2 linked regions of the Geothrix sp. 21YS21S-2 genome follow. The protein of the gene in region 1 interacts with the protein of each later gene in a pairwise test. Links are inferred from orthologs where the notes say so. Each region holds a gene or a part of one and is shown on either strand. Other genes may lie near its edges. The genes, in order: RAH40_RS02915 and RAH40_RS00110.

The links.
Region 2: the proteins of RAH40_RS02915 (region 1) and RAH40_RS00110 interact in binary tests that used the Escherichia coli proteins (3 or more experiments, as listed by UniProt). The link is inferred for Geothrix sp. 21YS21S-2 from one-to-one orthologs.

What each region holds. Positions count from the first base shown.
Region 1 is NZ_CP132910.1:634,876-649,316, reverse strand. Bases 5,832-8,830 are described here. They hold RAH40_RS02915 (DHH family phosphoesterase), read right to left. Parts: upstream 8,161-8,830; coding sequence 6,502-8,160; downstream 5,832-6,501. Other genes in these bases: RAH40_RS02910 (acetyl-CoA carboxylase carboxyltransferase subunit alpha), read right to left, coding at 8,157-8,830; RAH40_RS02920 (hypothetical protein), read right to left, coding at 5,832-6,505. Outside these bases: RAH40_RS02950 (YciI-like protein), read left to right, coding at 1-13; RAH40_RS02945 (PLP-dependent cysteine synthase family protein), read left to right, coding at 16-942; RAH40_RS02940 (diiron oxygenase), read right to left, coding at 914-1,840; hpf (ribosome hibernation-promoting factor, HPF/YfiA family), read right to left, coding at 2,079-2,411; rpoN (RNA polymerase factor sigma-54), read right to left, coding at 2,494-4,056; lptB (LPS export ABC transporter ATP-binding protein), read right to left, coding at 4,056-4,790; more of RAH40_RS02920, read right to left, coding at 4,787-5,831; more of RAH40_RS02910, read right to left, coding at 8,831-9,107; RAH40_RS02905 (hypothetical protein), read left to right, coding at 9,222-9,776; RAH40_RS02900 (hypothetical protein), read left to right, coding at 10,096-10,995; RAH40_RS02895 (nitroreductase), read left to right, coding at 11,043-11,735; RAH40_RS02890 (DUF3788 family protein), read left to right, coding at 11,680-12,174; RAH40_RS02885 (hypothetical protein), read left to right, coding at 12,223-13,305; RAH40_RS02880 (molybdenum cofactor guanylyltransferase), read right to left, coding at 13,575-14,153; RAH40_RS02875 (carboxymuconolactone decarboxylase family protein), read right to left, coding at 14,150-14,441. UniProt on the Escherichia coli protein: Single-stranded-DNA-specific exonuclease.
Region 2 is NZ_CP132910.1:22,295-36,777, forward strand. Bases 5,263-8,303 are described here. They hold RAH40_RS00110 (DNA topoisomerase 3), read left to right. Parts: upstream 5,263-5,657; coding sequence 5,658-7,949; downstream 7,950-8,303. Other genes in these bases: RAH40_RS00105 (biopolymer transporter ExbD), read right to left, coding at 5,263-5,607; RAH40_RS00115 (type IV pilus twitching motility protein PilT), read left to right, coding at 7,989-8,303. In the rest of the region: RAH40_RS00075 (SDR family oxidoreductase), read right to left, coding at 1-381; mddA (methanethiol S-methyltransferase), read left to right, coding at 506-1,246; RAH40_RS00085 (hypothetical protein), read right to left, coding at 1,456-2,031; ispH (4-hydroxy-3-methylbut-2-enyl diphosphate reductase), read right to left, coding at 2,031-3,749; RAH40_RS00095 (ATP-binding protein), read left to right, coding at 3,896-4,345; RAH40_RS00100 (energy transducer TonB), read right to left, coding at 4,350-5,165; more of RAH40_RS00105, read right to left, coding at 5,173-5,262; more of RAH40_RS00115, read left to right, coding at 8,304-9,434; RAH40_RS00120 (exonuclease domain-containing protein), read right to left, coding at 9,580-10,188; RAH40_RS00125 (slipin family protein), read right to left, coding at 10,196-10,966; RAH40_RS00130 (MBL fold metallo-hydrolase), read right to left, coding at 11,022-11,645; RAH40_RS00135 (response regulator), read left to right, coding at 11,735-14,044; RAH40_RS00140 (c-type cytochrome), read left to right, coding at 14,242-14,483.

The sequences.
Region 1 (14,441 bases):
TCCGGTCCAGTAGCCATGGGGATCCTGGAGGCCATCGGCAACACCTCCCTGGTCCGCCTCGGGAAGCTGGGGCCCGCCGTGTCCGTGAAACTCGAGTGGGAAAACCCCACGGGCAGCGTCAAGGACCGCATGGCGCTGGCCGTTATCGGCCGGGCGGAGGCCGACGGGCGCCTGAAGCCCGGCGGCACCGTGGTGGAATACACCGGCGGTAGCACGGGCACCTCCCTGGCGCTGGTGTGCTCGGCCAAGGGCTACCGGCTGCGCATCGTCACCTCGGACGCCTTCAGCCGCCAGAAGCTGGACCACATGGAGGCCCTGGGCGCGGAGCTGACCCTCGTCCCCAGCGAGGGCGGACTCACCACCCGCAAGCTCATCCAGGACATGATCGAGGTGGCCCGGGAGCTGAGCCGTGAACCCGGCACCTACTGGACCGACCAGCTGCGGAACCGGGACAGCATCGCCGGCTACCATGCCCTGGGCGAGGAGATCTGGGAACAGTCGGGAGGCCGGGTGGACGCCTTCGTGCACAGCGTGGGCACGGCCGCCTCGCTGCTCGGGGCCGCGGCGGCGCTCCGGGCGCACAACCCGGCCATCCGCATCGTCGCCGTGGAACCGGCGGAATCGCCGGTGCTCCAGGGCGGCCAGCCCGGGCCCCACAAGATCGAGGGCGTGGGCATCGGCGCCATCCCGCCCCTGTGGGATCCGGCCCAGGTGGACGAGATCATCGGGGTGCCCACCGCCGAGGCCAAGGCCATGGCGCGCCGGCTCGCCCGGGAGGAGGGTCTCTTCGCCGGAACCTCCTCGGGCGCCAATGTCCTGGCCGCCCTGCAGGTGGCCCAGCGGCTCGGCCCGGACGCGCGGGTGGTGACCCTCATGGTCGACTCCGGCCTGAAGTACCTGGGCACGGACGTGTTCAGGGCGCGGGAAACGCCAGAAGGATAGGCCCCAGGGCCGCCTGGACGCGCTCCCGCTGGGCGGGAGTCGTGATCAGCTGGAACAGCTCCTGGAAGTTGGGATGGGCGACGCCGGTCTCCAGGAAGGCGTGGCGCTTGGCGCGCAGGAGGCCGCCGTGGATCTCCAGGCGCTCGGTTTCGTAAAACTCCCGGCCCAGGTACATGCCGAGGTTGTCCAGGTCCAGGAGGGCCTGGGTCTGCAGGAGGCTGTCCACCGCGGCCAGGAGCCAGATGAAATCGTCCATCGTGGCGTCCCGGGCCGGGTCGTCCAGGTTCCGGAAGACGCGCAGCGCCTCCAGGTGGTCCAGCCGGGCGTGCTGGGACTCCTCCAGCCAGTGGGCCCGGAAGATCTCCCGGGTGAGGGGGTCCAGCTCGTCGGCGTTCTTCATGGTGCTGGTGTAGTGCTCCTGGGTGAGCCACTCGATGGCCGAGGTGAGGAGCAGCACCGCCCCCTTCCTCCGGCCCAGGACGGCCTTGGCCACCTCGGCCTCCCCCTCCAGGAGGCGCAGGGGAAAGCCCAGCTGCTCGTCCACCCGGTGCCGGATCTCCTTGAACAGGTGCATGTGCTTGATCTCCTCCGAGGCGAAGTTGGTGAGGGCCTCGAAGGCGGCGGGGTGGGCGGTGCCGCATTCCTGGGCCAGGTTCACCATCTCGGGGGCGATGAAGGCCTCCACGAAACCGAACAAGTGGGCATACGATCCCATCTCCACGTGGGTCATGCGCAGCTTCTCGTCGGCATCGAGGCAGGTGAGCCCGGAGGCGCCCGACAAGGGCGCCGGCAGCCAGGGGCGGTCCGGGTCGAAGTCCACGAAGCCCAACACCTCCTTGATCTTCCAACCCACCCGGTAGGACCGGGTCAGACAATCCGCGTAGGTGTAGGTGGCCATGGATTCACCTCCTCATGCGCATCCTTCCGGCAAGCCTCGGGAATATGAGTCTCAATCCTGAAGAAGTCAACCCGGCCGTACGCCCGTGAGGCATTTCAACGTGGCGGCCGCGCGGGTGGAGCCAACGGGTTGTTCGCCCAGGCCGTCAAGCGCGACCCGGGTCCCAACTTCACCTTCGCCGGCGGAACGAAAAAGCCCAGGCGCGAGCCTGGGCTTTTCCCTGCGCCAAAGGGGGGGTTCAGGCCTCGGCCTCGGTCGCCAGCACTTCGGGGAGCTTGCCCTTGTAGCCCGCCTGGCGCTTCCCGGCATGTCGGTGGGCCTGCACTTCAAGCTTGTCCAAGGCTTGGGAGAGGCTCTGATACATGTCGGTGCTCTCGGCGGAAGCGATGAAATCCCCATCGCTCGTCTTCAGGGTGATCTCAGCCGTGTGGCGGTGCTTCTCCACGCTGAAAATGACGTGAACGTCGATGATGTCGTCCAGGTACGCTTGCATCTTGTCCAGACCCTCCTGCGCGGACTGGCGCAGGCTGTCGGACACTTCAACGTGGCGGCCGGTGTAGATGACCTTCATCGTGGACTCCTTTGAAGGGGGGACCTTGCGGGTCCGGTGAAAAACGACACTACGTCCTGAGTGCGCCGACCGGGGGTTTCGTTCAACGTCGTCTGCGCCGGGATGCGGGGGGGATCTTGCATTCCTCGCGGTACTTGTTGACGGTCCTCCGGGCGACCTTGATGCCGTCCCGCTCCAGGAGCTTGGCGATGGTCTCGTCCGACAAGGGCTTGGCAGGGTCCTCGGCCTGCACCAATGCCTTGATCTTGTGCTTGACCACCGTCGCGGAGACGTCGTCGCCGCTGTTGGAGCCGAGGCTGGCACTGAAAAAGTAGTTGAGGTCGAACAGGCCCTGAGGCGTGTGGATGGTCTTGGCCTTCACCACGCGCGAAATAGTGGATTCATGGAATCCGGTGGACTCGGCCACGTCCCGGAGGACCATGGGGCGCAGGCGCTCGATGCCGTGCTCCAGGAATTCCCTCTGCAGGTCCACGATGGACGCGGAAACCCGCAGGACGGTGCGGTTGCGGTCCTCCACGCCCCGGATGAAGTCCCGGGCGGAACGGTACTTGTCCCGGATGAAATCCTTGTCGTCCTTGGCCTCGGCGCTGGCCAGGAAGTGGCGGTACTCGCCGCTCACCCGCAGGCGGGGGACGGTCTCGTCGTTGAGGTACACCTTCCAGTTGCCGTCCTCGCCCTTGAGCACCACCACGTCGGGCTTCACGACCCGCTCGCTCTCCGGATCGAAGGCCCGGCCCGGCGTGGGGTGGAGGTGGCGCAGGATGGCCAGGGCCTCGCCCAGGTCCTCCTCGGTGCAGCCCATGGCCTTGCGCAGCTTGACGTTGTCCCGCTGGCTGAGGAGGTCGGCCTGCTCCAGGATGATGCGCACGGCCAGGTCGTCGGGTTCGGCCCCGGCGTGGCGCAGCTGCACCAGGAGGCTCTCCTTCACGTTGAAGCAGCCGACGCCGGAGGGATCGAACTCCTGGAGGATCTCCAGCAATTCGCGGAGCAGCTCCTCGTCGATGCCCAGTTCCCGGGCCAGTTCCTTCGGAGTGGTCTCGGCGGGCTGGTCGGGGTCCAGGCGGAGGAAGCCCTTGGGATCCACGTGATCGATGAGCGCTTCCAGATGGAAGGCCCTCGGATCATCCGGGTCCAACGTCTGGTAGAGCTGGCCGATGAGGTGCTCCTGCAGCGTTTCGGTGCTGCTGAGGCGGTCCTCCCAGCTGGTGCGCTCGTCGTCCGGCAGGCTGCTGGTGCGGGGTACGTCCAGGTCCCAGGAGTTCTCGGCGCCCATCTCGGTTTCCTGCACCTGGGAGATGCCGGCCTCGGTGAAGGCCTCCAGGTCCGCTTCGGGGTTCATCTCCCCGGGGGTTTCGGGCAGGGGGCCCAGGTCCACGGAATCGCTGCCTTCGGGGACTTCCCCGCCGGCCTCGGCTTCGGTCACCTCGGAGTCGTGGCCCTCTTCCAGGGCTTCCAGGGTGGGGGTCTCGTCCCCGTCCTCCAGCAGTTCCAGGAGGGGGTTCTCGCCGAGCTCCCGCTCGATGGTTTGGCTCAGTTCGAGGAGGTTCATCTGCCACAGCTTGAGTTTCAGCTGCATGGCGGGCGTGAGCGCCAGAGTCTGGCTCTGGGCTAGGCGCTGGGAGAGGTTATGTCCGAGGTTCGCCATCAATCCAGCCTGAAACGGTCGCCGAGGTAGACCCGGCGGATGTCGGGATCGTCGGCGATCTCCTGGGGCAAGCCGTGCTTCATGATCATTCCATCTGCAAGGATGTACGCGCGGTCGGCGATCTGCAAGGTCTCCCGAACATTGTGGTCCGTGATCAGCACGCCGATTCCCCTTGCCTTCAGATCGGCAATGAGGCCCTGGATCTCCAGTACGGATTTCGGGTCCACGCCCGCGAAGGGTTCGTCCAGCAGCATGATGCGAGGGTCCGTGACCAGGGCCCGGGCCATTTCGCACCGCCTCCGCTCGCCGCCGGACAGGGACATGCCCAGGGTCTCCCGCACCTTCTGCAGGTGGAAATCGGCCAGGAGCTTCTCGCACCGGGCCAGCTGCTCGTCCTTGCCCACGGGTTGCAACTCGGCCAGGGCCAGCAGGTTCTCCCAGACCGTCAAGCCCCTGAAGACGCTGGACTCCTGGGGGAGGTAGCCGATTCCCTGGCGGGCCCGCCGGTGCATCGGCATGTTGGTGATGTCCTGCCCCTGCCAGAAGATGCTGCCCCGGTCGGGGGCCTCCACGCCGACGACCATATAGAAGGTGGTGGTCTTGCCGGCGCCGTTGGGGCCCAGGAGGCCCACCACTTCGCCCGGCGAGACGTTCAGGGAGACGTCACGCACGACCGTGCGGTCGCCATAGCGTTTGTAGACGTTGCGGGCCTCGAGGCGGATGTCCTGGGTCAAGGGCGGACCTCCGTGAGGGCCTGCACATTCCCATGCCAGGTGGCCACCTGCCTGCCCGGATCCAGGTCCAGGGTGTCCCCCCTGCCCTCCCCCATCCGGCCCCTTAATACAACTGATCCATTCGCAGTCATTTGCTTCACGACATTCCCTGGCCCAAGAGTTACCGAGATGTGCTCCGCTTGCAAGCGCCAGCCTTGGCCCTGGCATTCCACCCGGCTGTCCAGCGTCAGGAGGTCGCCTGCGGCCTGGCCCCGGTCCGCCCGCAGATTGATGTCCCCTTCCTGGGCCGCCAGGGCGCCTGCGATGCCCTGGGGGAAGACCACCCGGTCCTTCGTCTTGATGACCTTGAGGCCGCTGAGGCGCTGCCTGAGTCGGGTCCAGGTGACGGGCCGGCCGGTGAGGGTCATGACGCTGCCCTCCCAGACCAGGGCGTCGCTGCGCACCTGCGCCCCGTCGAAGAACCGGGCCTGGATGGGCCCTTTGAACTGCCATTTCAGGAGGTTGCCGGTGCCCTCCCCGGCCGAGAAGGTGCCCAGCTCGCCCCGCCCCAGGGCCGGGGCCTGGATCCTCCAGGTGCGCTGGCGGTGGCGTCCCTCGATGCGCGGGCTGCTGAGGGAGCGCTCGCCCCAGGTGAGAACGGCCTGGGGTTCCGCCCAGGTCTGGCCCACCTGGAGATCGGGCGGCAGATCGGGTCCGGGGGCGGTGCGCTGCAGGACCCGGGGGGCCCTCAGGGTGGCCTTGAGGCCCTCCAGGGGCTGCTCCCACTTCACGTCCCCCTCCAGGCGCAGGCCGGCGGGGGTCCACCGGGCACCCAGGGAGGTGAGGGTTTCGGGGCCGCCGTCGGTGGCCCGGGTGGCCTTGAAATCACGGAATTCCATGCGGTCGAAGGGGCGGCCCTTGACCGGGCGCGGCGCCAGGGCATGGCCGGCACTGCCCGACCAACCGTCCTCCCGCTGGAAGGCGATGGGCGCGTCGAAGAGGACATCGGCCGGCTGGATGCGCACGAGGGCCGCCTGGACGGCGCCGCCCTCCAGCGCCGCGTCGACCCCCTCCAGACGGCCGTCCTGGAACCCCAAGGAGGCCTGCATGCGCTGGGCGGTGAGGTTCCGGAGGGCGCCGGGATCGGCGGCCACCCAGTGCACGGGGCCCTTGTCCACGAGGAACCGGCCGTCCAGGCCACGGTGCCAGCCCGGCGGAAGGGTCCAGCGCCCGCGGCCGTTGCCCTGCAGGTCGTCCCACACCAGGGTGCTCAGGCCCGTCCACACGCCGTGGTCCCAGCCCAGGGCGGGTCCGGTCTCCTTCATGACGCCCCGGCCTGCGGGGACCTTGAGGGCGGTGTCCTGGGCGTCCACGGTCATGGGCCCCATGAGGGTCCAGATGCCCTTGATGCGCTGGGCGGCCGGGGACACCATGCCCCAGACCGTCAGGGGCTCCTCCAGGCGTCCCTTGACCTTGTCCAGGGTGATCTCGTCCTGGGTGCCCTGGATCGTCTCGTAGGACAGGGCGAACCGGCCCTCCCCCAGCTGCTCGACGAACGTGCCGAAGCGCCCCCGGGTGCCCGAGCCCAGGTCGAACGGGTCCCCGTTCTCGGGCTTGAGGGGTCGCGGCCCCCGGCCCATGTAGACGCCGGTGATGCCCAGGATGCCCAGCACCAGCGCGCCCCCGGCCACCCGCCACAGGGGGCTCCGGGTGTTGAGGAGGGCCCAGGCGCTCATGGGGCCTCCCGGGGATCCACCGAGCCGTCCACCCGCCAGGAGCGCCCCCAGCGGGGGTGGTCCTGGGGGGCCACGGCCAGGCAGAGCCGGCCTTCGAGGCTGCGGGGCTCCTCGGCGAAGAGCGTGAACTCCTCGGCCTCGCCCGCCATCCGGAACTTCCGGTAGCCGGCGCCGAAGGTCCTGGGCTGCCCGAGCAGCTGGCCTTCGACGAGCAGCAGGGGTTCCGGGAAGCCCTGGCCGAAGGGCTCGAGGCGCTCCAGTTCGGCGCGGGAGGGGGCCAGCCGGGTGCCGGCGCCGTCCACCACCACGGCGGCGCCGGGGGCGCCCACCGCCTGTTCCCGGGCGCCCAGCTCCAGGGTCCGCTTGACCATCCGCAGGTTGCTCATGGGAAAGGTCATGCCGGCGGCGTAGCGGTGCCCGCCGCCGGTGGTGAGGTACGGCCGGGCCAGCTCCAGGAGGGCGCGCAGGTCGTAGGCCTCCGGGGCCCGCACGGAGCAGTGGGCCACGCCGTCGATGACGGTGCACACCGCGGAGGGGCGCTGGGCTGCGCGCATGCGGTGGCCGGCCACGATGCCGATGACGCCCTTGTGGGCGGTGGGCTCAACCACCAGGTCGAAGGCCTCCTCCCCAGGCGGCGGGAGCTGCTCGCCCAGGGCGCGCTGGATCTCCCGGCGCTCCAGGTTGAGGGCCTCCACCCGCTCCATGAGGCCGGCGGCGGTGGCCGCGTCCCGGGCCAGGAGGAGGCGCACCGCGTCCTCGGCCCCGCCCATGCGGCCCACGGCGTTGAGGCGGGGGCCGATCTGGAAGCCGATGTCCTTGCCCCGCACCGCGCCGTCGACCTTGGAGGCCCGCAGGAGGGCCGAGAGCCCCGGCCCGTTGGCTCCGGCCATGGCCAGGAGCCCGCGCTTGACCAGGAGGGCGTTCTCGCCCCGCAGCGGCACCATGTCGGCCACCGTGCCCAGGGCCACCAGCTTCAGGAGCCCGTCCAGGAACGGCCCGTCCTCCGCGCGCGGCGTGGGCGCTGCGTCCAGCAGGGCCTGGGCCAGCTTGAAGGCCACCCCCACGCCGGCCAGGGAGGGATTGGCATAGTCCTCCAGGCCCGGGTGCACCACCGGGCAGGGCGGCAGCACGGGGCCCAGGGCGTGGTGGTCGGTGATGATCCAGTCGGCGCCCAGCTCCTTCGTGGCCTCCACCTCCGCCACGCTGCGCACGCCGCAGTCCACGGAGATGAGCAGGGTGGGCCTGCGCTCGGCGACGACCTCCCGGATGCACTCCAGGTTGAGGCCGTAGCCGTCGTTGAACCGGTTGGGGATGAAGAAGCTGGCCCTGGCCCCCAGCTTCTCCAGGACCCGCATGAGCAGGGCCGTGGCCGTGACGCCGTCCACGTCGTAGTCGCCGTAGACGCAGATGGTCTCGCCCGCCTCGCAGGCCGCGCGGACGCGCGCCACCGCCGCGGCCACGCCCGGCAGCAGGAAGGGGTCGGTGGACCGGGCCCAGGAGGGGTCCAGGCGCCAGCCCAGCTCCTCGCCCTCGGCGTCCCGCAGCCACGCCAGGCGCGCCCCTTCGGGGCTGAGGTCCCAGGCCCGGGCAAGGGCCGTCCAGGGGCTGGTGCCCGGCACGGGGGCCCGGCGCATGCGCCAGGGCAGCGGGTTCATCGGACTACGCTGCCCATGCGGGCGAACTTTTCGTAGCGCTGGTCGATGAGCTCCTGCGGCCCCAGGGGGCGCAGGGCCTCCAGGGCCTTGAGCACCGCGTCCTTGAGCAGGGAGGACGCCTGGTCCCAGTCCCCGTGGGCGCCGCCCAGCGGCTCGGGGATGATGCCGTCGATGAGCCCCTGGGCCAGCAGATGCGGGGCCGTGATCTTCAGGGCCTCCGCGGCCGCCGGGGCCTGGGAGGCGTCCTTCCAGAGGATGGAGGCGCAGCCCTCGGGGGTGATGACGGAGTAGACCGCGTATTCCTGCATGAGGACGGTGTTGGCCACGCCCAGGGCCAGCGCGCCGCCCGAGCCCCCCTCCCCGATGACGACGGCCACCACCGGCACCTTGAGCCGGGCCATCTCCTTCAGGTTCCGGGCGATGGCCTCGGCCTGGCCCCGCTCCTCGGCGTCCAGGCCCGGGTAGGCGCCCTGGGTGTCGATGAGGGTGAGGACGGGCCGGTTGAACTTCTCGGCCAGCTTCATGAGGCGCAGGGCCTTGCGGTACCCCTCGGGCTTGGGCATCCCGAAGTTGCGGATGATCTTCTGCTTGGTGTCCCGGCCCTTCTGCTGGCCCAGGACCATCACCGGGAAGCCCCCGATCCAGCCCATGCCGCCCACGATGGCCGCGTCGTCCCCGAAGTTCCGGTCCCCGTGGATCTCCTCGAACCGGTCGCAGATGCGCTCGATGTAGTCCAGCGTGTAGGGCCGGCGGGGGTGCCGGGCCAGCTGGGTGCGCTGCCAGTCGGTGATGGAGGCGAAGACCTCCGCCTTGAGCTTGTCCACTTTCTTGCGGAGGCGGTCCCGCTCCTTGGTCTTGGCCGGGTCCATCTCCAGGGCCCGGATCTGGGCCTCGAGGTCGAGAATGGGCCGTTCCAGATCGGCAAGGTCAGTGGTTTGTCCGCTCAAAAGCACCTCGGAAGGATGGAAAGTCCAGTTTAGAGGCCCCGGCCCCCAAAGGCCAGCGCCGCCTTCCTTGCGGCGGAGGGCCGGGGCGCCCATCCTTGGGGCTGGAGGTGCGACATGCGAGCCTGGGTCATGGGTTTTCTGGTTTCCGGACTGGCGCTGGCACAGACCCCCGCCATCGACGTGCTCGGGAAGGTCCTCCCGGTGGTGCCGGGCCCGATGCCTTCCGAGCGCCTGCGCGACCTGGCCGTGGGCCCCGGCAATTCCGGCATCGAGGTCAAGATCCGCCGTTCCGCCAGGCGCACCGGCTTCCTTCCGGCCGTGGAGGTGCCCAAGGGGGAGGCCATCGCCGTCACCCACGAGGTTTCCGGCCCCGCGGGCTGGCAGGCCTACCGGGTGGAAACGGCCCCCGGCGAGAAGGTCCACGCCAGGCTCCGTTCGGACCACGAGGCCTGGTACGTGGTGAAGTGCGTGAACAGGAACGGGCAGCTGGAGCAGGGCATGCTCCAGAACCTGATCCGCACGGGGAATCCGGAGGCGACCTACCAGAACCCGGGCAAGCAGGCGGCGACGGTGTTCTTCGTGGTGGATACCACGGAGATCCTCGCGGGGAGGGAGCCTTACGTGGTGACATTCACCCGGGAGAAGGCGCCTGAGGTGGCGGCGAAGTAGATGGACTAGGTTGGCAGGCGGCTTGTCCCCTTGCCCACGACCCACCATGCAATGACTATTTGTTTTCATTACTTAAGGAAAGACTAAACGCTGGGGCGATGAGAAAGACGTCTGCTCTCAGCGCCCCAGCGAATCCTCTGCGTTTGGTCCTTTTCTGACACATTCCGAATTCCACGTTCGATGCGAAGTGGGTCGGCGCAAATGATCGGAAGGACAGCCAACCCAGTCCAACCAGGTACCGGAACGTAATCCCTCAAGGATTGAGTGCAGGACCCCAATACCGCAAAAGGTGAATATCATTTCACCCTATCCTGTACGGATGCATCTGACATTGACGGCATGCCTACTATTCCAGCCGATCCCTGGGGGAAAGGCGTCGAAGCCGCAGGCGGCCGTCCAGGAAGTCCAGGGAAGCACCATCGAGATCCCGGCCATCCCGCCTTCGGTCCAGGAGGCCAGGACTGGGTATTCCGCCTCCCGGGCCCGCATCCTCAAGGAGCTCCAGGACCTGGAAGCCGAGATCGGGGCCTGTTATCAGGCAGATGAGAAGAACGGCAGCTTCAATGCCTTGTCCCGGAATCTGGTCATCGCTGGCAGCCACAGGCAGGAATCCAGCGAGGCAATCACTTACATCAAGGACTTCAAGTTCCTTCAGCTGGAATCCGCCGTGCAAGGCCAATGGAATACATGGCAGTCCTATCTCCTGACAAAAGCCTGGTTCATGGACGGCACAGGCGCCGGTCGGGCCATCAAGTTCGAAGCGGAAATGTACCCTGTGAACTACGTGGACTATGAGCTGGCGGCCAGCAATGAGAAGGTCAGGATCTATACGACCGGGTCCAGCCTGGTCCTCCTCGATGAACTCACCCGCACCCGCAGTCCCTTTTCCGGCGTCCTCGCCATCAAGGCGCTCGACTACCGGTCCCGGGCCGCCGACGCCGAGCGCGTCCTCGGCATGGCCGGGCAGCAGCTCCGCGCCCTGGAGGCGCTCTGGAACCCGCTCCGGATCCACCTGGAAAACGCCGCCTCCTCCTTCCTGCGATTCGAATACGAGAACCAGGGCGTCCGGGATCAGGGCATCCAGGCCCTGTTGAAGAAGGCGAAGATCCAGATGCTGGAGCGGTGCCGGTACAGCCTGTGGTTCTGCCTCCTTGTCTGGGCCCATTTCGCCTCCCAGCCGCTGCCCGCCCTGTACCCCAGATTCCCGGGTATCTACTGAATATGGGATCCGCTACTATCTGTTCATCCAATCCAGGGGGTGCAGCGATGACCGGAACGACCCGATCCGCCGTGGAGGATGTCATAACCGGCCGCTATTCCTGCCGCGCCTTCCTGCCCGATCCCGTACCCCGGGAGGAGATCGCCGCGATCCTCTCCCTCGCGTCCCATGCGCCCTCCGGAACCAACATCCAGCCCTGGAAGGCCTGGGTGCTGACGGGCGCCGCCTTGAAGCGGGTCAGCGAACGGCTGGTCGCGCTCTGCAACGATCCCGAGGCATCGGCGGCCCACTCGGATCCCTACCCGTACTACCCGAAGAGCTGGATCTCGCCCTACGTCGAGCGCCGGCGCAAGGTCGGCTTCGCGCTGTACGGCCTGCTGGGGATCCAGAAGGGCGACGCAAGGCGCATGCAGGAACAGCATGCCCGGAACTTCAAGTTCTTCGATGCGCCGGTGGGGCTCATCTTCACGGTGGACACCGTCCTGGAGCAGGGAAGCTGGCTGGACTACGGGATGTTCCTGCAGACCCTCATGCTGGCCGCCAAGGCCCGGGGCCTGGACACGTGTCCGCAGGCCGCGTTCATCCAGTTCCACCGCGTCCTGCGGGAGGAGCTCGGCATTCCCGACAGCCAGGCGATCGTCTGCGGCATGTCGCTCGGGCACGCCGACCCGCAAGCTCCCGAAAATGCGCTGCGCACCGAGCGCGCGCCCCTGGAGGACTGGGTCCAGTTCAGGGACTGACGCCCGCGCTGCCCCCCTCCCCTTCGCGAGGTCTCCCCTGCCATCGATACTCCCAGCACCCGATGAAGGCGAACTGCGTGCGGCCTTGGGCCCCGCCTTCCCCCTCTGGGACGGCATCCTCGCGGCCGCCGAGGCGGTGCGGTCCCCCCTCGAACGGACCTGGAAGCCGTCCAAGACGCCCTTCGGGCGCATGTGCCTGCTTCAGCACCGGGGGCGGACCCTGCTCTACCTCACGCCGGATGAAGGCAGGGTGTGGGTGGCGGTCGTGCTGGGCGGCCGGGCCTATCAGGCGGCGATGGCCGGGCCCCTGCCCGCGGGCATCAAGCAGCTCCTCGCGGAGGCCAGGCCCTATGCGGAAGGCCGGGGGATCCGCTTCGCCGTGGTGGAAGCCGGGGAGCTACCGGCCGTTGCGGAATTGGTGCAGCTGAAGATCCTGTAGGAGCGGGAAGGGCTGGAACCTCCATCCGTAATCAATCATAAATACTGGATGCGACACCTCCCCGCCTCCCTACGCCGGCCCCTGCAGCTTCTGTCCCTCCTTACAACCTCCTTTCTGGCCCTGCCCCTGGCCGCCAACCCCCTCCCTCCGCCCCAGGAGCGCAAGGAGGAGAAGGAGGCCCCCAAGCCCTTGCCCCCTTCCCCGGACGCGCGCGTGGTGCCCTTCGACGCGGCGAAGGTCCGCCATTGGCCCGGGCTGCCCAACCAGGGCGCGGCGTGTTTCATCAACGCCTCCTTCAAGCTGCTCGCCAGCGTCCCGGCCCTGGATCCCGTCCTGGCCGACACGCCCGGGGACGACCTCCCCACGGCCAACCTCCGCCGCCAGTTGCGCCAGGTGATCAACTTCATCCGGTCCGCCGATGCCCCCGGGCAGCCTCCGGCGAAGGACGTCGTCGCCGGCTTCTTCGACGCTCTGGCCAGGCACGAACGCACGACCACCACCTTCAAACGGGCGCAGGCCTACGGCGGTCAGCCGTCCGACTTCATCGACCTGTTGCTGTCGGTCCTCGGGAAACCGGACGCCTTCGCCATCGCCACGACTGTCCGGACCACCTCGACGGACCCGGCGGCAACCGCTACCTATGACGATTCCTTCCCCCTCAGGTTGAACCTGTCCGCAGGCCCGGGCGGCCGGGACCTGGCGCCCGTGCACACGCTGGCCGATTTCCTCGTCCGGGTCCTCACGGTGCCCGACTGCTGGAGCGTTGGCGCCCACACGACCCATGTCCACACCTATCCCACCCTTGTGCCGGAAACGGCCTTCCTGAGCGTCAACCGGGTCCCCGCGCCGGGCAAGCCCGTGGCCTTCTCTGCCACCGTGCAGATCCCCACGTTCACGGTGGACAAGGCCCAGGGCACCGCCACCCCCCGGGGCAGCATCACCCTCCACCCCACGGCACTGGGCATGGACTCGGAAAATCATGCCTGGGCGGTCGTGCGCGGGAACGACGGCTGGTACGTCCAGGACGAGGAACTGCCCCCCCGCCCCGCCACGCCCGCGGAGCTGGACGACCATGAGGACCCGGCCGAGGAGAGGTCCCGCCGGGTCGGGTTCGTGGTCTATCACAAGTGAGGGGGCCCCAAGCTGGCGGCGCAAGGAGTTGAACGGCCTGAAACGCAATCGACCATCCACCTGGATCGTTCCGCGGATGTGTTGGCTGCTTTGGAGCCCTTCAAGACGGGACCCGCCGACTTTGCAGACTGCCTCGCGCTCCATCAGGCGAGGTCGTCAGGGGCAAGGAAACTGCTCACGTTTGATAGAAAATCGGCAAAGGCGGCAGGGGCGGACAAGCTGGTTTGAGACTTCTGCCGGGCCTTTGCATGCAGTGCGGCCGCGGTCCATCACACGTGAGGAGGTCCCTGGCCGAGCCAGTCTTCCAGGGCCCCCGGGGTGTCCACGTCGGCCCAGCAGGGGTGGGGCCAGGGCACGGTCACCGTGGGGAGGGCGCGGGCCAGGTCCCTCAGGCTGGCGGCCTGCAGGGTGGCCAGAGTCCCCAGCAGGCGGGTTGGGAGGAAGCTCCCCAGGTACTGGGCATGGTCGTCCACGTGGGCCATAACCCAGCGTTCGGCCCGAGGGTCGGCCTCCAGGACCCGGCCATGCCAGGCGGCCAGGGCCTCGGGGGTCCAGCGCACCTGGTCGCAGGCCACCACCCACCAGCGCTCGGGGGTCCCCGCCGCCCGGCCGGCCCAGTGCGCCAGGGCGGCGGCGGGGCCCTGGCCGGGGTCGGCCATGGGGATCAGGTCCGGCCGGTCCGGGAGGGGTTCGCCCAGCACCTGGACCGGTCCGCCGGGAAAGACCGCCTCGAATACGCCCGCCAGGTACCCGCCCCAGGTGCCGCCCCGAGGATGGGGCTGGGCGTGCTTGGGGCCGCCGAACCGGCGGCCCTTGCCTCCGGTGAGGAGGAGCAGTCCGGCCTTCACTCGGCCTTGTCCAGGACGTCCTGGACCCAGGTGTAGACGGCCACGGAGGAGGGCATGCCCAGGGTGGAGGCGCCCAGGGCCACCACCTGCTCCAGCTCCTCCCGGGTGATGCCGGCCTTGAGGGCCTTGCGCACGGCGGAGTGCACGGCCCCTTCCCGGAAGGCGCCCATGGCCACGGCCAGCTTCACCAGGCGCTGGATGCGGGCGTCCAGGGGGCCCTGGGCCTCTTCCCGGTGGATCGTGTTCCAGGCTTCCCCAAGCGCGGGAAACCGCTTGATGAAATCTATG
Region 2 (14,483 bases), 610 kb from region 1 along the record:
GCCCTCCCCGGGGTCCGCGGCGGCCCGGATCAGGGGCAGGAAGGCGCACGTGGCCGCGTGCAGGCCCACCACATTGGTCTCGAACTGGGCCCGCATCTCATCCGCCCGAAGCAGCTCCAGGGGCCCCATCTGCCCGTAGCCGGCATTGTTGATGAGGGCCGTGAGCCGCAGGGGCCTGCAGGCCTCCGCCGCCGAGGCGAGGCTGGCGGCGTCGGTGATGTCCAGGGGCAGGCGCAGCAGGTCCTCCCCGTCCGGGAGGTCCGCCAGGCTTTCCAGGCGCCGGGCCGTGGCCACCACGCTCCAGCCGGTCCGCCGGCAGGCCTCCACCAGCGCCCGGCCGATGCCGGTGGAACAACCCGTGATCAGCACCCAGCGCCGCATGCGTCCTCCAAGGAGATGCGGCCAGGGTAGCGTGGATTTGCGGACGGGTTCCGCATGAACCCGGTGCGGGACCCCTGGCGAGGCCCCCCGGGAGGACCTAGAATGGCTTCGTTCTGGAGGGCGGATGGGTTTTGCGTCACTTATTTATGGATTATTCTGTTATTTGGTATTTTTGGGTTCTTTTTTTTATCTCATGGCCTTCGTTGGGGACTTCGGCGTTCCAAGATCCGTCTCGGTAGGCCCTGCGGGCCCTTGGTGGCAGGCCCTGGCCGTGGACTTCGCCCTGGTGGCGGTCTTCGGCTGCCAGCACAGCCTCATGGCCCGCCCGGGCTTCAAGCGGGCCTGGCTGCGGCTCGTGCCGCCCCACCTGGAGCGGAGCACCTACGTTCTTCTCTCCAGCGCCGCCCTGGCGCTGCTTTTCTGGCTGTGGCGGCCCCTGCCCGCGGAGGTCTGGCACCTGCGGCAGCCTGTCCTTCGCCTGGCGGTCCAGGCGGGATTCGGCGCCGGAGCCGCCCTCGTGGTGACGAGCACCTTCCTGATCAGCCACGGCGACCTCTTCGGGCTGCGCCAGGTCTGGGCGCGGTTCCGGGGGGTCCCCCACCAGGAGGCGGCCTTCCGCCTCACGGCCTTCTATGCCCGGGTCCGCCATCCCCTGATGCTCGGCTTCCTGGCGACCTTCTGGGCCACCCCCCGCATGACCGTGGGCCACCTGGTCTTCGCCTGGGCCATGACCGTCTACATCCTCGTGGGCACGGCCCTGGAGGAGAAGGACCTCCTCCGGTCCCTGGGGTCCCGTTACGCGGCCTACAGGCGCGAAGTGCCCCGATTCTTTCCGGTGCCCTGGCGCCGGGCGGGGAAGGAATGAACCGAACAACATAGGGTATGATTTTCTTCCTCTGCGATCCTCGGTTCCTTGGCGATAAGCACTTTTTATGAGCGGCCGAACCGTTTGTTCATTGCCCAATCGTTGAGGCAAATTCAGCAAAAAACCTATCGCCGAGCCGCCGAGGAACCGAGGATCGCCGAGAAAGGCAATTAATAGACGGCTGCCCACCCTCGACGGGCCAAAACCTATCAGCGAAGGGTCAGAAAAGCGGCCATGCAGAGCACCCACCCCGCCAACCCTGCCAACTGGGCCTTGCGGCCCTTGAGCGCCTTCACATGGTGCAGGTGCAGGGCCACGGCGAGGATGAGCCAGGAGGTCAGGAGCCACGGCGCCGGCGCGGCTTTGCGCAGGGCGGGGACCGCCAGCACGGCGCCGCAGGCCAGGAAGAGGATGCGCGTGCCCTGGAGGGTGAGGCGCTCCCAGGCCGGAGGCGGAGCCTTGTCCTTCTTCGGCCTCAGGAGCGGCTTGATCCAGAACATCCAGGGGATGCCCACGGCCAGGCAGGCCAGGCCCGGAACCACCGCCCAGCGGGGGCCGGCGAGGCCCGCCAGCAGCAGCGCGGGGCCGAGGTGGGTCAGGAGGAAGCCCAGGCGGGCCCGGTCGTAGGGGCGGCGCCTCCACGCGATGAAGAGGGTGGACGCGAGGAGGACCGTGACGAGGACCTGGAACGGGAATCCGCCCCGGATGCCCCCGGCCCAGAGCGCCGCCAGCAGGGCCAGTTGCACCGCGGCGCTCGTCACCGAGGCGAGGAGCCGTTCCAGCACTAGAACAACGCCAGGAGGCCGGCCATGTAGAAGCTCAGCTCCACCCAGGGTTCGAACCGGGGCTTGCCCGCGGAGAACCGCTCCTGGAAGAGCCACAGGTGGACCACCGGGTAGGCCAGGCACACCAGGATGATCCCCGCCTGGATCCAGCCGTGGCGGGACGGGACGCTCATGGTGGCGGCGAGGACGGCGACGCCGGCCAGGGCCAGGGCGGCCAGGAGGAGGATCTTGGTGGTGCGGCGGCCGAAGACGATGGGCAGGGTCTCCTTGCCCAGGATCTGATCGTTCTGCATGTCCTTGAGATTGAACAGGGTGGTGCGGGCGAAGCCCAGGACGGCCACCAGGAGGATGCCGGCCCAGACCCGGGGGCCCCAGGCCAGGCCATGGTGCCAGAGCGGCAGCGCCAGCGCCACCACGGCCAGGGCGGCGGGGACGAGGATGTCCTTGGAGCCGGGGATGGCCTGGATGCTCACGGTCATGTCACCCAGCTGGAGCTTGCGCTTGTAGACCATGCCGAACACCGAGGCCGCGGCCACCACCAGCAGGGAACCCAGGCCCAGGGTGGCCGCCAGCACCAGGGCCACCGTCAGGGCCGCCAGGGCCGTGCCCACCATGAGGGTGCGGTTCCGTTCCAGGATGCGGGCCCGGGCCGGGCCCTTGGAGCCCAGGCCCAGGGGGTTGAGGTACGGGGCCAGCAGGAACATGGTCAGCACGTAGAGGGCGGTGATGGCGGCGTACTTCCAGGAGGGGGGCAGGCCGGTCCAGGCGTGGACGCCCAGGGTCAGGGCGGCCGCGCCCACGGCGAGCTTCATGGGGGTGCCGAAGGCCGCGTCGAGGAGCTTGGTATAGCGCTCCGGGCCCTTGCCGTGCTGCTCGAGGATGTCCACCACCTCCTCCACCAGCCAGGTGGGGGTGGAGGCCCCGGCCATGACGCCCACGGTGGCGATGCCGTCGAAGCGGTCCAGGTCCAGCTCGGCGGCGGTCTCCACGTACTGCACGGGCTTGCCGTAGTGCACGGCCAGCTCCGCCAGGTGCTTGGTGTTCGAGGAGGCCCTGCCGCCCACGACGATGACGTAGTCCACGGTGCGGGCGAGGTTGCGCGCCTCCTCCTGGCGGGTCCAGGTGTCCTCGCAGATGGTGTTCTCCGCGATGCACTCCTTGGAGCGCCCGCGGATGTATTCGGAGATCTCCTGGAAGTCCTTGGTGGTGAACGTGGTCTGGGCCACCACCAGGACCTTCTCCAGCACCTCGTCCGGGAGGGCCCGGGCCTCGTCCATGTTCGCCACGATGGCGCTGCCGCTGTCGGCGAAACTCTGATGGGCCACGCTCTCGGCATGGCCGTGGGTGCCCAGGATGACGGTGAAGTAGCCCTTGGGGCTCCACTTCTTGATCTTGCTGTGCACCTTGGCCACTTCGGGGCAGGTGGCGTTGACGATGGTGAGCTCCCCCCGCTGCTGGCGCTCCTTGAGGCCACGCAGGGACTGAATGGGGATGCCGTGGGCGCGGATGACCACGGTGCCCGAGGCCACCTCCTCCGGGGCCGCGGCCACGGACACCCCCCGGCGGCCGATGAGCTCCAGGGCCTGGGGATTGTGGATGAGGGGGCCGAGGGTCTGGACGGGGCCCGAGCTGCTGCGGGTGGAGGCCTCCAGCACCGCATCCATGGCCCTGCGCACGCCCCAGCAGAACCCCGCCGTCTTGGCCACGATCACCTTCATCTGCCCTGCTCCAATCCAGACCAATCCGGTCAGGGTTCCAGTCTACCGTTCCCCGCCTCCGCCGGGCAGGTGTTATTTCCTGGCATTTCTCCGGGTTTTCCAATTAACTTGAAGCAAGGGTTCCCGATGCCCAAGGATATTTGTACATGACCGCTGCTCCCCTGCTTCCCGTCTCCCTCACCTGCAACACGGATCTGAGGTTCATCGACCTGATTCAGGTGGTGGGCTCGGAATTGCTCAAACATATGAATTTCTCGCACGAGGATGGGGAACGCGTCTGGCTGGCCATCCAGGAGGGCATCGGCAACGCCATGCGCCACGGGAACAAGCTGGACAAGCGCAAGAACATCGAGGTCACCTTCACCCCCCAGGCCAACCGGCTGGAGATCCGCATCCGCGACACCGGAAAGGGGGTGGACCTGGCGGCCCTGCCCAACCCCAACCTGCCCGAGAACCTCCTGAAGCCCTGCGGCCGGGGGGTGTTCTTCATGAAGCAGGTGATGGACCAGGTGGTGATGGAGACGGATGCCGGCGGCAGCACCCTCCTGCTGGTGAAGCTACGGCGAACAGCCGATCATGCGGCAGAGGCGAACTGAAGGTTCAGTTGCCCAGGTAGGTGAACCAGAACCTCACGCCCAGGGAACTCCCCTCGAACCCGTCCGGAAGCCTGGGCAACGGATCGGACCGGCGGACGGCCATCAGGGCGCTCTGGTCCATGTTCGCGTTCCCGCTGGGGATCTCGATGCGGGCGCCGTCGAGGCCGCCGTCCCTGCGGATGCGGAAGTAGATCTGCACCCGGCCCTGGCTGGAGGTGACGCGGTTCCAGTTTCCGGTGATCCGGCTCTGCACCTGCTGGAGGTACCACATGAAGGGGAAGTCGCCGTCCAGCTCCCCCACCAGGCCGGTGCCTCCGGCCACGCCGTTGGAGGCCTTGAGGCCGGGGATGCCCGTGGCCGCGCCGATGCCGCCCCCCCCGCCCGAGCCCGAGGCTCCGGTTGAAGGGTTGAGGCTGGGGGTCTTGCCTTTGGAGGCCACGGGGGCCTTGCCCATGCTGTCGGGATTGGTGCTGGTGCCCTGGAGGGGTTTGGAGGCCTTGGTGCCGAAGGCGTTGGGCGAGGCGTTGTAGCCGGTGGGCTCGCTGCGCTTGGGGGCCACCTCCTCCACCCGGCGCTGGCGCTCGCCCTCCTTGCCCTGCTCCAGGGGGCCTTCGCCTCCGGCCACGCCCTCGACGCCGGCGGCGGGGAGGCGCACCCAGGTGACCTTGGTCTCTTCGGGCGGGGGGGGCGCCTTGGGGGTGAAGAGGATGGCGCCCACCACCAGCACGTGGACGGCGACGCTCACGCCGATCCCCAGGCTGAGCCCCTGCTTGCCCAGCAGGGCCCGTTCGTGGAGGTAGGCGTAGAGTTCCTGGCTCACCGGCGCCTCAGCGTTCCATGGGCTCGGATCCCGCGGGGGCGGTGGAGGCCGAGGTGACGAAGCCCACCTGGGTGAAGCCCGCCTCGCGGATGGCGTCGACCACCGTGATGACGCGCCCGTAGGGGATGTTGAGGTCGGCCCGGACCATGACGGGGCGCTTGCGGCTCTCCGCGGCGCGCTGGCGCAGCTGGGCCTTGAGGACGCCCTCCTGGACGAAGTGCTTCTCGAACTCGATGCGGCCGTCCCGGGCCAGGGTCACCACCAGGGCCTCGGATTCCAGGTTCTTCCCGGTGCGGCTCTCCGGGAGGTTCACGTCCACGCCGGTGGTGAGCATGGGGGCGGCCACCATGAAGATGATCAGAAGCACCAGCATCACGTCGATCATCGGCGTCATGTTGATATCCGCCATCTGGCCGCGCTTGGAACCGGGAGTGAATGCCATTCGCCCTTACCTCTGCACCAGTCTACACCTTCGACATAGAATGGTAGACCATGGCCACTCCGATCCGCCTCATCGTCAGCGAAAAACCCAGCATGGGCCGCGCCATCGCGGCCGCGCTGGGGATCCAGGGCACGGGGCGGAGCTTCATCCAGGGCAACGGCGTCATCGTCACCTGGTGCGTGGGTCATCTGGTGGAGGCCCTGGACCCTGAAGGCTACGATCCCGCCCTCAAGCGCTGGCGCATGGACAGCGTGCCCTTCTTCCCCCCGGAGTTCCGCTACGCGCCCATCGCCTCCACCAAGGATCAGTACGATGTGGTGGAACGCCTCATGAACCGGGACGACGTCGGCGACATCGTGAACGCCACCGACGCCGGGAGGGAAGGGGAGCTGATCTTCGACCTGGTGTACCGGCTGGCCCGGGCCACCAAGCCCGTGCACCGCTTCTGGACCTCCAGCCTCACCGACGACGCCATCCGCGAGGCCTACGGGCGGATGAAGCCCGGCGACGCCTATGCGGGCCTGCGGGACGCGGCCCGCTGCCGCCAGGAGGCGGACTGGCTCGTGGGCATCAACTGCACCCGGGCCCAGACCCTGGTGCAGCAGAAGGCCGGCGGCGAGGGCGTCTATTCCATCGGCCGCGTGCAGACCCCCACCCTGGCCCTCCTGGTGAACCGGGAACTGGAGATCCAGAATTTCGTGCCCAGGGATTTCTGGACCCTGTGGGCCGTGTTCCAGGCCGGGGCAGGCGCCTACAAGGGCAAGTGGTTCCGGAAGGAGGACGGCCGGGACCAGGACCGCTTCGACACCGAGGAGGCCGCCAGGGCCCTGGCCGAGGCCCTCAAGGGCAAACCGGGGCGCGTGGCGTCGGTCACGGCGCGCACCGAGAAGAAGAAGCCCGAGCTCCTCTACGACCTCACCAACCTGCAGAAGGAAGCCAACAAGCGCTTCGGTCTCACCGCCGAGCACACCCTGGCCGTGGCCCAGGAACTCTACGAGGCCAAGCTCATCAGCTACCCCCGCACCAACTCCCGGTGCCTCACCGAGGCCGACGCGGTGAAGATCCCCGCCTGGATCCGCTCCCTGGCCACGGGCCAGCTGGAGGCCCTGCGGCCCTTCGTGGACGACCTGCGCAAACGGTGGCCCCAGAAGCTGGACAAGCGCTTCGTGAACGACAAGGAAGTGGAGGACCACACCGCGCTCGTTCCCACCGAGAACCCCGCCAAGAACCTCACGGGCGACAAGCTCCGCATCTACGAGCTCATCGCCCGGCGCTTCCTGGCGGCCTTCTGGCCGGACCGGGTCGAGGCCAAGACCACCATCGTCACCAGGATCGAGAAGGAGTCCTTCAAGACCACCGGCACCGTGGTCAAGGCCCTGGGATGGTCCGAGGTGGATCCGCCCCACTCCCGCCCGAAGAAGGAGGCCAAGGCCGAGGAGGGCGAGGAGCCCGAGGAGGAGGAGGAGGCCGGAACCCTTCCCGCCGTCGCCAAGGACGAGGCCGTGGAGACGAAGGAACTCTTCCCCAAGGCCGGCAAGACCTCCCCCCCCAAGCGCATGAGCGAGGCCGATCTGCTGGGCGCCATGCAGAGCGCCGGCAAGGAGCTGGACGACGACGAGCTCAAGGGCGCCATGAAGGACTGCGGACTGGGCACGCCCGCCACCCGCGCCAACATCATCGAGACCCTCCTCAAGCGCGCCTACCTGGAGCGCAAGCGCAACATCCTGGCCCCCACGCCCAAGGGCATCGACCTGATCAGGAGCATCCGGGCCGAGCCCCTGCGCAGCCCGCAGCTCACCGGGGAATGGGAGGCGCAGATGGAGCGCATCCGCCGCGGCGAGGCCAGCAGGGACGCCTTCATGGAGGGCATCCGGGACTTCGTCAAGGACGTGGTGGGGCAGATCAAGGCGGCGGCGCCCGCGGCTTCGGCGCGGCCTCCCTCGGGCCCCGTGGTGGGCGCCTGCCCACGCTGCGGGTCCCCCCTTCACCTCAAGGAGTGGGAGGGGCGCAACTACGTGAAATGCGCGGCTTCCAAGGATCCGGAGTGCCGCGTGGCCTACGAGACCTCCGCCGACGGCAAGCCCGCCCAGACCTGCCGCCTGTGCCAGGGCCCCCTGCGCACCACCAAGGCCGGCTCGAAGGTGTGCGTGCTGTGCGGCTCCTGGGCCGCGGACCAGCCCGAGGGCCTGCCCGAACCGGGCCTGTGCCCCGGCTGCGGGCAGCCCATGCGCATCATCCGCTCCACCACCCGGGGGCAGTACTTCCGCCGCTGCTCCCCCTGCGGCACGGTCGAGGCCCTCAGCCTCCCGGAATCAACCCCTGCGGCGGCTCCTGAAAACTAGTATCATGGGCGGACCTTCCAACGGTTTACGGCGGTCGCCATGGCAAAAATCGACAAGTTCCTGATGCAGATGGTGAACAAGGGCGCGGCGGTGCTGCGGCTGGATCCGGGCGATTCCCCCGTGGTGGAGGTGGCGGGGGGCCACCGCATCGCGCTGAGCTCCCAGGAGCTTCTTGGGACCGTGCTGGACGGCCTCGCCAAGGAGATCCTGCCCGAGGACCATTCCACCGCCTACCTGCGCGGGGAGAACGTCAGCTTCGACTACGTCATGGAGGGCGTCAGGTTCCAGGTGCTCCTCTGCCGGACCAGCCTGGGCACCCGCTTCGTGGTGGCGCGGTTCCGCTCGGCCGCGGAGACCGGCGCGGTGGCCACGGCCCTGGACAGCCTCGATCCGCTCATCCTGACCCTGCTCACCGGCGGCGGTTCGGACCTGTACCTCGGCGCGGACGAGCCCCCCCTGGTCCGGATGGGCGGCGAGGTGAAGTCCCTGGGCGACTACGGGAAGCTCTCCGCCAAGCGGCTCCAGGAACTGGTGCAGACCTGGGTTCCGCCCAAGGTCTGGGAGGCCTTCCTGGCCGGCCAGGACACGGAATTCGCACGCACCGACCCGGGCCTCCCCTGCCGCCTGCGGGTGAGCCTCTTCCATGGCCACGCCGGCCCCAGCATCGCCGTGCGGGTGATCCCGCGGGAGGTGCCCGACCCCGACAGCCTGGGCCTGCCCGACACCGTGCGGCGCCTGGCCGGGCTCAACAAGGGCCTGATCCTGCTCACCGGCCCCATGGGCAGCGGCAAGTCCACCACCCAGGCCTGCCTCCTGGCCCTGGCCAACGCCAGCCGCAAGAGCTTCGCCGTCACCATCCAGGACTCCATCGAGTTCGAGTTCCCCCCGGGGGCCTGCCTCATCCGGCAGCGGGAGGTGGGCTGCGACCCCGTGCGCCAGAAGCAGGCCCTGCGCGCCGCCCTGCGCCAGGCGCCGGACATCCTCGCCGCGGGCGAGATCCGGGACGGCCAGACCCTGGACCTGTGCCTCCAGGCCGCCCAGACCGGGCGCATGGTCATCGCGACCCTCGCCACCGCCACCCAGGAGGAGACCCTGTCCACCCTGGCGGGCTTCTTCCCCCCGGACCAGCGCCGGCGCGTCCTGGCCCGGCTCTCGGAGACCCTCACGGCCATCCTGGGCCACACCCTCCTGCCCATGGCCGGCGGGGGCCAGGTGGTGGCCCTTGAAACGCTGTTCAACAACCCCGGCATCGCCTCCCTGATCCGCGGCGACCGCCTCGGCCAGCTCGCCGACGCCATGAAGCAGAGCCGCTACGGCCAGACCTCCCACAACGAGGCGCTGGTGGCGCTCATCCAGTCCGGCAAGGTGGACCCCATGGAGGCCTACCTGCGCTGCCACGACCGCGAGTCCTTCATCGCCGCCTGCCAGCGGGCCGAGATCGACTTCGATCCGAGGGAGGCCGGCCAGCTCGTGACGGAACACTGATCCTTCCCGCTCCTTGCTCGGCGAACCTCGGCCACCTCGGCGATGCCTTCTGTTTCAACAACCCTGCGGCGCTTCGAATCCATGCGCCGCAGGAGTCGAGGGAAGAAAGGCATCGCCGAGGTGGCCGAGGTTCGCCGAGGAAGAGCTAGGCTGGCGGGCCTGTCCTCAAGCTTCGCGGCGACCGGATCGGCGCCAGCTTGCGGGTGATGAGGTGCAGGAGGTGCGCATTTCCGTCACCGTCCGGCAGCAGCACGAGGTTGATCGTCGTCTCCACGTCGCCCATGGCCCGGTGGGCCGTGCCCGAAGGGATCCGGAGCCGCTCGGCCAGGTGCTGGAGGCGGGTGCTCTCCAGGGCGGGGTGGAGCCTGCGCCAGGGGATGCCGCGGCAGGAGCAGCCCCACACCAGGGTGTCGGCCTGGGGCATCACCTGGCGCACGAAGCCCTTGTCGAAGCCGCTGTTGTGGGCCACCACCAGGTCGGCCCGGGCCAGGAGCGCGGCCACCCGGGCCGGGTCGATGCGCCGGCCCCGGACCATGGCGTCGGTGATGCCGTGGATCGAGGTGGCGATGGCGGGGATGGGCATGCCGGGGTCGTTCAGTTCCTGGTAGGCGTCCAGGGTGCGCAGCAGGCGCCCCGTGGCGGTCTCCACTTCCAGCAGCACCACGGCGATCTCCACGAGGCGGTCCCGGGAAGGGTAGAGGCCCGTGGTCTCGGTGTCCACGACGGCGACGAGGGCGGAAGCGGAAAGCGCCACGTATCCCCTACTTCGCCGCGAACTTCTCGAAGGCCTTCATGAGCTCCATGGGCAGGGGGAAGACGATGGTGCTGTTCTTCTCCACGGCGATCTCCGTGAGGGTCTGGAGGTAGCGCATCTGGATGGCCACGGGGTTCTGGCTGATCTTGTCGGCGGCTTCCAGCAGCTGGGTGGAGGCCATGAGCTCGCCCTCGGCGGCGATCACCTTGGCGCGCTTCTCGCGCTCGGCCTCGGCCTGCTTGCCCATGGCGCGCTGGATCTGCTCGGGCAGGTCCACGGACTTCAGCTCGACGCTGGTGACCTCCACGCCCCAGGGCTCCGTGGAGCGGTCGATGATCTCGCGCAGGCGCACGCTCAGCTTCTCGCGGGCGGCCAGCAGCTCGTCGAGGCTCACCTCGCCCAGCACCGACCGGAGCGTGGTCTGCGCGATCTGGCTGGTGGCGAAGTAGTAGTTCTCCACGCCGATGATGGCCTGCTTCGTGTCCAGGACCTTGAAGTAGACCACCGCGCTCACCTTCAGGCTCACGTTGTCCCGGGTGATGATGTCCTGGCTGGGCACGTCCAGGACCACGGTGCGAAGGCTCACGACCACCGCGCGCTGGAAGGGGCGCAGGACGAAGATGAGTCCCGGGCCCTTGGGCACGGCTCCCACCTTGCCGAGCGTGAAGATCACCGCCCGTTCGTACTCGTTGATCACCCGGATGCAGGACGCCAGCCAGAAGATGACGCCCAGGATGATCGGAAAGGTGCAGCCGAGACCTGCGAGTTGTGCGGGCATGTGAACCTCCTTGTTCACACCATTCTCGCAGGGCCGGCGAGGGCCGGCGCCTATTTCATCGGCGGACGTACGGGTTGCCCGCCGCCTCCTCCCCGATGGTGGTGGCCGGGCCGTGCCCCGGGATCACGAGGGTGGCGTCCGGCAGCGCGTACAGCTCGCGCTGGATGCTCTGCTCCAGGTGCTCCCAGCTGCCCCCCCACAGGTCGGTGCGGCCCACGCCGCCCTGGAAGAGGGTGTCCCCGGCCAGCACGACGCCCCCGCGCTCGAACTCGCCGTGGAAGCAGCAGGAGCCGGGCGTGTGCCCTGGCGTATGCAGTGTGGCCAGGCCGCCGTGCACGTCGCCCTCGGCCAGGGGCGCGGTGTCGGGGCGGGGGATGGCGTCCATTCCGAAGATCCCCGTCTGCATGTCCAGGGCGTCCAGGAGGAAGAGATCCGCCGGGTGGAGCAGGGCGGGGCACTGCCAGAGCTCCTGGAGCTCCCGGGTGGCCCCGACGTGGTCGAAGTGGGCGTGGGTGTGGAGGAGGGCGGCCACCTTGAAGCCCAGGGCCTGGACCCTGAGGGCGATGCGGGCCCCCTCGCCGCCGGGATCCACCACGACGCCCTGGGCGGTCCCGGGATTCCAGAGGAGGGTGCAGTTGCAGCCCAGGGGGCCTACGGCAAAGGATTCGAGCTTGAGCACGGCATCTCCGGAAGGGCTGTCCACGGCGCCCCTTTCCGACTAGATTATCCCTCAAAGCCCATTTCCGTGACGCCCACCCTCGAGGTCCCATGGAATTCCTCGCTCCCCAGTCCTTGCGCAGCAGGGTCACCCTGATGCTCCTTTTCACGGCGGGCCTGGCGATGGTGCTGTCGGCGCTGTGCTTCCTGGCCTTCGAGGCCTGGTCCCTGCGGGCCGCCGCCGCCGGCGACCTGCGGAGCCTGGGGAGCATCATCTCCTACAACGCGAGCCCCTCCGTCGCCTTCGACGTGCCCACCCCGGCCTCCAAGATCCTGGGCGTGCTCAAGGAGCACAAGCACCTCACGACGGCCCGCATCCACCGCTCCGACGGGTCCGTCCTGGCCCGCTATCCTGCCGGGTCCCCCCTGTACGAGCCTTTCCTGCCGGTGGCCGGCGCCCGGGAGGAGGTGAAGGCCACCGCCTCGGGGAACCTGGCCATGACCTGCTTCATCCGGAGCGAGGAGGGCCACCCCATCGGGGTCCTGTACCTGGAATCGGACCAGGGGGAGTTCATCAGCCGGATCGTCTGGGCCGGGATCGTGCTCGCGGCCATCACGCTCCTGATGGGCGTCGCCACCTTCCTGTTCGCGTCCCGGTTCCAGGGCGTGCTCACCCGGCCCATCCTGGGCCTCGTGGAGGTCGTGACCCGCGTCTCGTCGAGCCAGGACTACGGCCTGCGGGCCCTGAAGGGGAGCGGCGACGAGCTGGGCCTGCTGGCGGAGAGCATCAACACGATGCTGGCCCGCATCCAGGACCAGGACGCCAGGCTCGCCGGCCACCGGGACCACCTGGAGCGGGAGGTGGCCCTGCGCACCGGGGAGCTGGTGCAGGCCAACAGCGAGCTCCAGGTCGCCAAGGACCGCGCGGAGGCGTCCAGCCGCGCCAAGAGCTCCTTCCTGGCCAACATGAGCCACGAGCTGCGCACGCCGCTGAACGCCATCCTGCTCTACAGCGAGGTCATCAAGAACGAGGCCGAGGACGCGGGCGCCGCCGACATCCTCGAGGACGCGGCCCGGGTTGACCAGGCGGGGCGCCACCTCCTGCACCTCATCAACGACATCCTCGACCTGGCCAAGATCGAGGCGGGCAAGATGACGCTGGTGAACGAGCCGTTCCAGGTGCGCGACCTGCTGGAGGAGGTCCTGGGCACCGTGTCGAGCCTCGCCGCCCAGAACGGAAACGCATTGAGCCTGGACTGCGGGCCCGGCCTGGACGGGATGGTGGGCGACCCCACCAAGGTGCGCCAGGTGCTCCTGAACCTGCTGAGCAACGCCTGCAAGTTCACCCGGGGCGGCGCCATCCACGTGAATGGGCGCCTGGAGGGCGACTGGCTGAGCCTCTCCGTGACCGACACCGGCATCGGCATCGCCCCCGAGCAGGTGGAGCGCATCTTCAACGAATTCATCCAGGGGGACGACTCCACCACCCGGCGCTTCGGCGGAACGGGCCTGGGCCTGTCCTTGAGCCGGAAGTTCTGTCAGATGATGGGCGGGGACGTCCGCGTGAAGAGCGCCCTCGGGCAGGGGTCCACCTTCACCATCCTGCTGCCCCTGCGGCCCACCCGGGAGTCCCTCCGGAATGAGCCCGGGGCGCCGCCGCAGCAGCGGGGGCGCACCGTCCTCCTGGTGGACGACGATCCGTCCCTCCTGGATTCCCTGTCCCGGCTGCTGGCGAGGGACGGCTATTCGGCGCGGTGCGCCCGGGACGGGCGGGAAGGCCTCGCCCTGGCCCGGGAGCTCCGGCCGGGGCTCATCGTCCTGGACGTCCTGCTGCCGCGCATGGACGGCTGGGAGGTGCTGGCCGCCCTCAAGGCGGACCCCGAACTGGCCGGCATCCCCGTCGTCATGCTCACCATCCTGGACGAAGCCGAGAAGGGGCTCTCCCTGGGCGCCGTGGACTACCTGAACAAGCCCCTGGACCGCGACCGCCTCCGGCGCGTGCTGGCCCGGCATCTGGCCCCGGAACCCCCGGCCTCGGTGCTGGTGGTGGAGGACGATCCGCCCACCCGCGAGGCCATGGCCCGGATCCTCCGGTCCCAGGGCTTCGAGACCGCCACCGCCGGGGACGGCCTCCAGGCCCTGGAACGCATGGCGGAGCGCAGGCCCGAGGCCATCCTCCTGGATCTCATGATGCCGAACATGGACGGCTTCGAGTTCCTGGTGGCCCGGCAGGAGCGTCCGGAATGGGCCGACATTCCCCTTGTTGCCGTTACGGCGCGGGAGCTCACCGCCGCGGACCGGGTGGCGCTGCGCAACGCCGGGGTCGTGAAGGCCCTGCAGAAGGGCGTCTACGGGCGCGGGGAGCTGCTGGAGGAGGTCCGGCGGCTGGTGGGGCGGAGCCTTCCGGGCGAGGAAACATAACTATCTAGTTATACAATTTAATAAAAAAATATTCTTGCGCTATAAACACGATGGCGCGATCTTCTATTCCGGAAGGTGCGAGCCTTCCCGACGCAGGTGTGAATCCTTTCAATCGAGCAATCCATATCGAATCGCCGACGCCCACGGGCGTTCACGCGGATCCGAAATCTTTCACCACAAGGCCTCCCTTCGAGTCCTTGGGTTACCTCTACCTCAACACGCGCTTCGGCGCCCGGAAGAAAGGAAAACTCATGAAATTACTATCGATCTTCACGCTGGCCGCCCTCCTGGCGGCCCCCCTCGCCGCGGAGCCCAAGGGCAGCGACACCAAGGGGAAGTTCTTCTTCAAGAAGAACTGCAAGTCCTGCCACGTGGAGAACGGGAAGGCCGCTGTGGTGACCCCCCTTTCCAAGACCCAGGCCCAGTGGCGCAAGGTCTT